DNA from 2 places in the Mesorhizobium sp. M0698 genome. Region 1 is predicted to be linked to the other one. Evidence: riboswitches for the same ligand, from Rfam matches in the RefSeq annotation. Region 1 holds a riboswitch; the other holds the start of a gene.
The links. A riboswitch is a leader RNA that binds a small molecule or an ion and turns the genes downstream of it on or off. The one in region 1 is predicted to bind glycine.

Region 1 (4,417 bases):
TCTCGCCCAAGTCCGTCGATCCGACAGTCAAGAACTACCATTGGCTTGATCTCGTGAAAGGACTTTTCGACGCCTTTGATGCTGGCGGAGAGACGGCCCTTATCCTCGACGAGAACGGAAACGTTGCTGAAGGTCCCGGCTTCAACGTGTTCGTCGTCAAGGATGGTGGACTGAGGACGCCGGCGTTTGGCGTGTTGCCGGGCATCACCAGACGTAGCGTCTTCGATCTCGCAGCGGAAACTAATCTAAAGGCCGTCGCCGAAGACGTCTCTCGGGCCGACCTATCTGGGGCGGATGAGGTGTTCATCACCTCGACTGCGGGCGGTATCATGCCTGTGACGCGGGTAGATGGAGCGCCGATCTCAGACGGCACTGTGGGACCTGTCACGAAGCGCTTGATGGATCTTTATTGGAAGAAGCATTCGGATCCAGCCTGGTCGACGCAAGTCAGTTATCCGTAAGTCGGCATTGCAACGCTGGCGCCTCAGTCTGTTCAACGGCTGAGGCGCTTTTTAATTGGACAGCCGCCCTGCTATGACCAGCGCATTCATTTCCCATCTTTCCGACGAACTTGAAGGGCTTAAGCAGGCCGGGCTCTACAAGTCTGAGCGCGTCATCACCTCGATGCAATCGGCCGAGATCGAGGTGGCGAGCGGCTCCAAGGTGCTGAACTTCTGCGCCAACAATTATCTCGGCCTTGCCGACAGCGAGGATCTGCGCGACGCGGCGAAGACGGCCCTTGATCGCTATGGCTACGGTATGGCGTCGGTACGCTTCATCTGCGGCACGCAGGAGGAGCACAAGCAGCTTGAGGCGCGGATCTCGTCGTTCCTCGGGTTGGAGGACACGATCCTTTACTCCTCCTGCTTCGACGCCAATGGCGGCCTGTTTGAAACGCTGCTCGGTGAAGAGGATGCGATCATCTCTGACGCCCTGAACCACGCCTCGATCATCGATGGCGTGCGGCTCTCCAAAGCCAAGCGTTTTCGCTATGCAAACAACGACATGGCCGCACTTGAGGAAGAGCTGAAAAGGGCGGAAGGCTCGCGTTTTAAACTGATCGCGACCGACGGTGTGTTCTCAATGGATGGCATTATCGCCAATCTTGGCGGCGTCTGCGATCTCGCGGAGAACTATGGCGCAATGGTCATGGTAGACGACAGCCACGCGGTCGGCTTCGTTGGCAGGCATGGGCGTGGCTCGGCAGAGCATTGCGGCGTCGAGGGTCGGATAGACATCATCACCGGCACACTTGGCAAAGCTCTCGGGGGTGCCTCCGGCGGGTATACGTCGGGCAAGCGCGAGGTCGTCGACTGGCTGCGGCAGCGCTCGCGGCCCTATCTCTTCTCCAACACGCTAATGCCGGCAATAGCAGGCGCGTCTCTGAAGGTGTTTGATCTGATCGAAGCCGGCGACGCCCTGCGCGAGAAGCTCTACGCCAACGCGAACCGCTTCCGCTCCCAAATGACCCAGGTAGGTTTCACACTAGCCGGCGCCGATCACCCGATCATCCCAGTCATGCTCGGCGATGCATCACTGGCTCAGGCGATGGCCGAGATGATGCTGGCACGCGGCATTTATGTCGTCGGCTTCTCGTTCCCTGTCGTCCCAAAGGGACAGGCGCGGATCAGGACGCAGATGTCAGCCGCGCATTCGACCGCCGATGTTGATCGCTGTGTCGACGCATTTGTCGAGGTAGCAGCCGAACTCGGAATGACGTTCTGACCCCTGATCGAGTCGGCATTCTAGCTGATAAGTTGAGTGTTAGGGTTCGCGAGCTTTTGCCTCAGCCGTTCAAAATCGACTGGAGGATGGCGTCTTTGCTGCATCATCGCACAGACATTGATCTGAAACCAGCATCCCGCATAGGCATGATATCAGCGTTCATAGGTAACGCGGGAGAGACTGGCATCGCCAGCGCCGACGGAGCAACCCCCCAAGGAAACTCTCAGGCACAAGTGACCGCCTCGCCGAACGATCTGGAGAGAGACGCGCAAGCGTCCACCGAAGGGGAAAGCTGGCCACGCCGGTAAGCTCTCAGGTACCGAGACAGATTTGGGGATCAACCGCAGGCGTCACGCCTGCACCCGAAATCTGCTGGAGTTGTACATGCCCAAAATTGTTGTGATTGGCGCCGGGATCACCGGAGTGTCGACCGCGTACGCCCTGATCCAGAGCGGCTACGAAGTCGTCGTCCTGGAGAAGCAGCGGTATGCAGCGATGGAAACATCTTTTGCGAACGGTGGGCAACTATCTGCCTGCAACGCGGAAGTCTGGAACCACTGGTCAACGGTCATAAAGGGCATCAGATGGATGACTCGCCGCGATGCTCCGCTTCTAATGAATCCGGCTCCCTCCTGGCATAAATATAGCTGGCTGGCCGAATTCATGGCGAACATCTCTCGATATCGCGAGAACACCATCGCCACCGCGCGGCTGGCAATAGCCGCGCGACAACATATGTTCGACATCGCTGAGCGCGAAAAGATCGATTTCGACCACGTCCGGAAGGGCATTCTCCACGTCTACTACGACAAGGCCGGATTCGATCATGCCGCGAAGGTCAACGAGATGCTGGTCGAAGGCGGCCTGGACAGGTATGCGGTCGGACCTACAGAAATTTCCACGATTGAACCAGCTCTGACTGGCTCCTTCCACGGTGGGTTTTACACGCCTTCCGACTCGACGGGTGACATCCATAAATACACGAACGGCCTTGCTCGGGTGTGTGAGGAGCGTGGTGCGCATTTCATTTATGATGCCGGCGTCACGAGAATTGCGAAGCGCGACCGTTTCACGATCAGCTACACTCGAAGTGCTTCGACAGGCGGAAGCGCGATCGAGCAGCTTGAGGCCGACGCCGTTGTCGTCTGCGCGGGCGTTCACAGCCGCTCTATCGGCGCCATGCTCGGCGATCGTTTGAACGTTTATCCCGTCAAAGGGTACTCAATCACCGTCGACCTCAGCGACGAGCGCTCCCAGGCATCTGCGCCTTGGGTCAGTATCCTAGATGACCGGGCGAAAATCGTCACCAGCAGATTGGGACAGCCGCGTTTCCGTGTTGCTGGTACTGCGGAATTCAATGGAGCTAATCGCGACATCAGAGATGATCGTGTACGGCCCCTGGTCGATTGGACGCGTACTCTTTTCCCGGGAATTACGACGAACAAGGTCATTCCTTGGGCCGGCCTCCGGCCAATGATGCCCAACATGATGCCGAGAGTTGGCAAAGGAAAAATGGCGGGTGTCTTCTACAACACCGGACACGGGCATCTAGGTTGGACACTGTCAGCGGCGACATCGGCAGCGCTTGCTGAAGTGATTGCCAATGAGATCCCAGCCGAAGCGAGACTGGCCGTATGACGATTTCGGATGGAGAGAGATCTAGTCTGGGCCGTGTCGATGTAGCTGATCTGAAGGTAGCGAGGGAACTGCATGCCTTTGTGAATGACGAGGCATTGCCCGGCACCGGGGTAGACGCCCGGGACTTCTGGGAGGCTTTTTCTTCGATCGTGCATGATCTCGCTCCTCGCAACCGCGAACTCCTGCAAATCCGCGAGGTGATGCAGGAGAAGATCGACCGTCGGCACCGCGGCCATGGCGCACCGGAGGATCTCGAAGCTCACAAACGGTTTTTCGCGAGATCGGCTACATCGTGGCGGAAGGTCCGGACTTCAGCATTTCGACTAAGAATGTTGACCCGGAGATCGCGACGATCGCCGGGCCGCAGCTCGTCTTGCCGGTGATGAATGCGCGTTACGCACTGAACGCCGCGAATGCCCGATGGGGTTCGCTCTATGACGCACTCTACGGCACGGACGCTATTCCCGAGGATGACGAGGTCGTCATCGATGCAAACTCGCAGATCGGCAAGGGCGATGCCACCGGCATCTCCGACGTGCGGCTGGAATCCGCGATGACGACGATCGTGGACTGCGAGGATTCCGTCGCCGCGGTCGATGCCGAGGACAAGGTCACCGTCTATCGCAACTGGCTTGGCCTGATGATGGACGATCTGCAGGAAGAGGTGACGAAGGGCGGCAAGACCTTCACCCGCCGCCTTAATCCGGATCTCGTCTATAATTCGCCGGACGGCTCGAAATTCGAGCTGCGCGCACGTTCCCTCATTCTGGTGCGCAATGTCGGGCATCTGATGACCAACCCGGCGGTGCTCAACCGTGGCGGCAACGAGGTGCCGGAAGGCATCATGAACGCCTTCGTGACGGCAGCGATCGCGCTGCACGACATCGGCGAGAAGTATGGCCGCCGCGCGAATTCGCTTGCCGGCTCGATGTATGTCGTGAAGCCGAAAATGCGTATTCCATTGAAACCGGACAGTGATTCCGAAACGAAACCGGACGCTTATTCCGATAGAATACCGGACGCGATTCCGAGGCGAAGCCGGACGGCGTAGAGC
Region 2 (4,417 bases), on a different contig from region 1:
CCAGATGAAAAGTCGTTCCCCCAAATTAGATCGCTCGCCAAAGAGCGGACACTATGTCCTGACGAGCAGTCGAGGCGCCAAAATCAGCGCCGTCGAAGGTATGAAGCTAAGTCCACGCATGGGGCATATCCTTGAGCAAAGCTCGCAGCGTGGGCTGAGCGGTGATGAGCGACGCAAGCTCATCAAAGAACAGGCGCGCAAGAAGTAGCGGACCTTGGTCTATGCCGCAGAATCCGATCCTCTGTGCTATCCGGGCACGACTGTCCTTCGCAACCTCCTCGACATTCATGATCAGTCCGAACTCGACGAGTTTGAGCTCGCTCTGTTTCTGACCCGGGCCGATGAGGCTTTTCCAGCTGGTGATCTGGATTATCCGCACTATCTGGCACTGCATCGTCACCTGTTTCAGGACGTCTATGCGTGGGCCGGTGAACCGCGCACCATCCGCATCGGCAAGGGCGGTAACTGGTTTTGCTACCCCGAGTACATCGATGCCGAGATGCAGCGGGTTTTCGGAGAACTCTCAGCCGCCGGCCATTATTCCAGTACATCAGCCGAGGTCTTTGCAGCTGGCGCAGCACACGTTCTCGCTGAGATCAATGCGATACACCCCTTCCGAGAAGGCAACGGCCGCACTCAGCTGGCGTTTCTGGCGATATTAGCCGACAACGCCGGCCATGGTTTCGACGATGACGAACTGGATCGCGATCGGGTCATGAAGGCCATGATCTCAAGCTTTTCCGGCGACGAAGCCCCACTCGCGCGCCTGATTCAGGACATTGTCGCTTAAGGGCTGTCTACCGGTCCTGGCTGATGTTGCCTGTCCTCGGAAAGGTTAATGCGCTGCCGTCGGCTGTAATCAGTCGCTAGAGATGCACTTGAGCCTGTCCAGTTAATTGGCTGCCTGTCCGTTCGCATCGCTTCAGGGTTGGCAGTGACGCTCGGTTGCTCGTAAAAGGCTCACGCAACCTTGTCGATCAGCGGCTTGAGCGCCGGATGGATTTCCGGCGAGGCGTGCTTGATCAGCGTCAGCAGCGCACGCTCGTTCTCCTGCAGCGGCCGGTCGCCGATGTGTTCAGCAAGCCACTTCGCTTCGCCGGCATCGACCGTCTCGGCCCGGCGGGCCAGTGCCTCGGCTGCCTTGTTCTTGGACTCCCATTCGGCTTCGATATCGCCCGGTGAGCGATAGGCTTCCATGATGCCGGACAGGCCACCCGACACCATACGGCTGAAGAAACCGCCGATCTCCGGATCGGCCTGCTCGTAGAACGAATCCCGGCGCAGCGCCACGTCGCGCACCGGCGGTTCGTAGCCGGCCGAACACATGACGAAATTGGCGATCGCCTTGACGAACAGATCGTTCCAGGACGGATCGTTGTCGCCCGCCGCTGTCCGCTCGTTGATCTCGAACAGCACCTCGGCCTCGGCGCGGCTGATGGCGATGTTGCCATCGCCGCCGTAGGCGTAAAGGATGCGGCGCAACAGCTCGACCTCAGCCTTGGCAATCGACCCAGGGATAAGCCTGCCGCCGGTCATCAGCGGCCCCTTGCCGTCCACGACCGCATGAGCGACCTGCTCCAGCGCATAGCTGGAAAGCGTGCTCGGCGATGATTTGGCAACTTCCAGCACATGCACCAGCAGCTCGAGTTCGGTCTGGCTGTCGACCATGCCGTCGCGCGAAATCGTCCGGATCAGCCAGTCGGCATTGTCTTGCGAAACATAGCCCGCCGGCTTTTCCTGGTGGACGATGAAATCGGTGACGGCCTCGACGAAAAACTCAAGCCATTCTGCGCATTTGTCCCTCGCCGTTGCATCCAGCGCAAACAGCGCCTCGGCCTCGCCGCGCGTTACCACGCCGTCGCCGAACACTTCGCCGCGCAGCATGACCACGTCTTCCGCCGTGATCCGATTTTTCGAGGTCAGTCCGGCCACCGGCGCGCTCATGATCAATTCGCCCATTTTCTTCCCCGCCCGCCGCCGGTAATTGCCGGCCCTTATGCGGTATATCGGCAAGGTCTTGAGAAACCGGCAAGCGGCGTGGTTAGCGAAGGCTTGCCTGTAAAGAAGGCCCGCAGAAGACTTGGCTGTAAAAATGTCGCCGGCAGGTGACAAGGTGTCGTCCACGGGCTATGGATGACGAGTCGAGGGCTCCTGACCGAGTCCTACCTGTTTGCGGGAGAGAGCAGCGAGAGCTGCCGCCGAAGGGGAAATCGCCCGAAATCTCTCAGGCAAAAGAACCGTAGACGGGAAAGACACTCTGGAAAGTCGGGGCTTGCCCCCGCGCCGAAGGTGTAAGCGCTGCCGACAGAGTTACGGGGCGCGAGTCTCTCAGGCTTCAGACAGAGGGGCACGGACTGGTCGCCATTCGCGGCCGCTTGCGTGCGACTCTGGAGATGACATGACGGGCGACGACACCAAACACCTCCCCCTCGAAGATCTGCACATGACAGCCGGTGCGCGCTTCGGCGCCTTCGCCGGCTGGTCGATGCCGTTGACCTACCCGGCCGGCGTGATGAAGGAGCACCTTCATAGCCGCGAGCATGCCGGCCTGTTCGACATCTCGCACATGAAGCTGTTCGAAATCAGCGGCCCGGGCGCAGCAGCGCTTCTGAACCGCGCCTGCCCGTTCGATGCCGGCGCGCTTGAGGTTTCCCAGTCCAAATACACGTTCTTCCTCAACGAGGCGGCCGGCATTCTGGACGATCTGATCGTCACTAGGCTCGGCGCCGAGCGCTTCATGATGGTCGCCAATGCCGGCAACGCCGCCGCCGACGAAAAGCATCTGCGCGCACTGGCCAAAAATTTCGATGCAGAGGGCGATTTCGATGTAAAAGTGGACGCGCTCGACCGCGTCTTCCTGGCCATCCAGGGCCCCGAGGCGTGGGCTGCCCTTTCCCGCGCCGGCATCGAGACCGGTTCGCTGGTGTTCATGCACGGCATCGAGCCGCGCGAAAACTGGTTCATGAGCCGGTCTGGCTATACTGGCGAAGACGGCTTTGAGATCGGCCTGACGGAAGCGGATGCAAGAAACCTCGTCGCCAGGCTGCTCGAGGACGAGCGGGTGATGTGGGTCGGCCTTGCCGCCCGCGACAGCCTGCGGCTCGAAGCCGGACTGTGCCTGCACGGGCTGGACATCACGCCGGAGATCGATCCGGCCAGCGCCGGGCTGATGTGGGCCATCCCCAAGGAGGTTCGCGCCTCTGGCGCCTTCATCGGCGCCGATGCGCTGCGCGCCATCCTGGAGCGCGGTCCGGCGCAAAAACGCGTCGGCCTGAAGCCGGAAGGCCGCCAGCCGGTGCGCGCCGGTGCTGCCCTTTTCGATGCTGACAGCAACCCTGCCGGCCATGTCACCTCAGGCGGCTTCGGCCCCTCGGCCGGTCATCCGGTCGCCATGGGCTACGTCCAGACGCCGCTTGCCAAATCCGGCGCAAAACTGTTCGCCGACGTTCGCGGGACGAAAATCCCGGTCGACATCCACCTCTTGCCCTTCACGCCCCATCGCTACCGCAAAGGATGATTTCAATGGCAAAGACCTATTTCACCGAAGATCACGAATGGCTGCGCGTCGAGGGCGGCATCGCCACGGTCGGCATCACCGATTACGCGCAGCAGCAGCTCGGCGATCTCGTCTTCGTCGAACTGCCGGAGCCGGGGAAGAAGCTGGCCAAGGGCGACACCGCCGTGGTGGTCGAATCGGTCAAGGCCGCATCGGATGTCTACGCGCCCGTCGACGGCGAGATCACCGAGGCCAACACCGCGCTGTCATCGGATCCTTCACTCGTCAATTCGGCGGCAACCGGCGACGGCTGGTTGTGGAAGATGAAGCTGGCCGATGAGAGCCAACTCGACGGACTCCTCGATGAAGCCGCTTACAAAGCCCATATTGGTTGATAGCAGGACCAGGAAGATGACCGCAGCACCCTACCCCTTCTCGGCTCGCCATATCGGCCCGGGCCTCCATGACGTCAGAGCCATGCTGGCGACGATCGGCGTTCCTTCGGTCGAGACCCTGATCAGCCAGGCAGTGCCGAAGTCGATCCGGCTCGACCGGCCGCTGGCCCTGCCCGCGCCCGCAAGCGAAGCGGAAGCGCTGGCCGAGCTCGCGGCGACGATGGCAAAGAACACGGTGCTGAAGAGCTTCATCGGTGCCGGGTATCATGGCGTCCACGTGCCGCCGGTGATCCAGCGCAACCTGTTCGAGAACCCGGCCTGGTACACGGCTTACACGCCTTACCAAGCCGAGATCAGTCAGGGCCGGCTGGAAATGCTGTTCAACTTCCAGACGCTGGTGACAGAACTGACCGGCCTGCCGGTGGCGTCGGCCTCGCTGCTCGACGAGGCGACGGCGGTGGCCGAAGCGGTTGGCATCGCGCTGCGCCATCATCGCGACAAGCGCACCAAGGTGGCACTGGCCGGC

Region 2: another riboswitch for glycine. It lies ahead of gcvT (glycine cleavage system aminomethyltransferase GcvT); the one in region 1 lies ahead of NKI16_RS32645 (D-amino acid dehydrogenase).

Annotation. Positions count from the first base shown of each region.
Region 1 is NZ_JAMYPQ010000043.1:3,441-7,857, reverse strand. It holds gene NKI16_RS32655 (aminotransferase class IV) at 1-461, shown strand, start outside; gene NKI16_RS32650 (glycine C-acetyltransferase) at 535-1,725, shown strand; glycine riboswitch at 1,887-1,975, shown strand; gene NKI16_RS32645 (D-amino acid dehydrogenase) at 2,110-3,363, shown strand; partial or broken gene NKI16_RS32640 (aldolase/citrate lyase/malate synthase family protein) at 3,390-4,324, shown strand.
Region 2 is NZ_JAMYPQ010000001.1:746,837-751,253, reverse strand. It holds gene NKI16_RS03720 (Fic/DOC family protein) at 215-790, shown strand; gene NKI16_RS03715 (hypothetical protein) at 961-1,959, opposite strand; glycine riboswitch at 2,164-2,250, shown strand; gene gcvT (glycine cleavage system aminomethyltransferase GcvT) at 2,399-3,517, shown strand; gene gcvH (glycine cleavage system protein GcvH) at 3,523-3,891, shown strand; gene gcvP (aminomethyl-transferring glycine dehydrogenase) at 3,908-4,417, shown strand, end outside.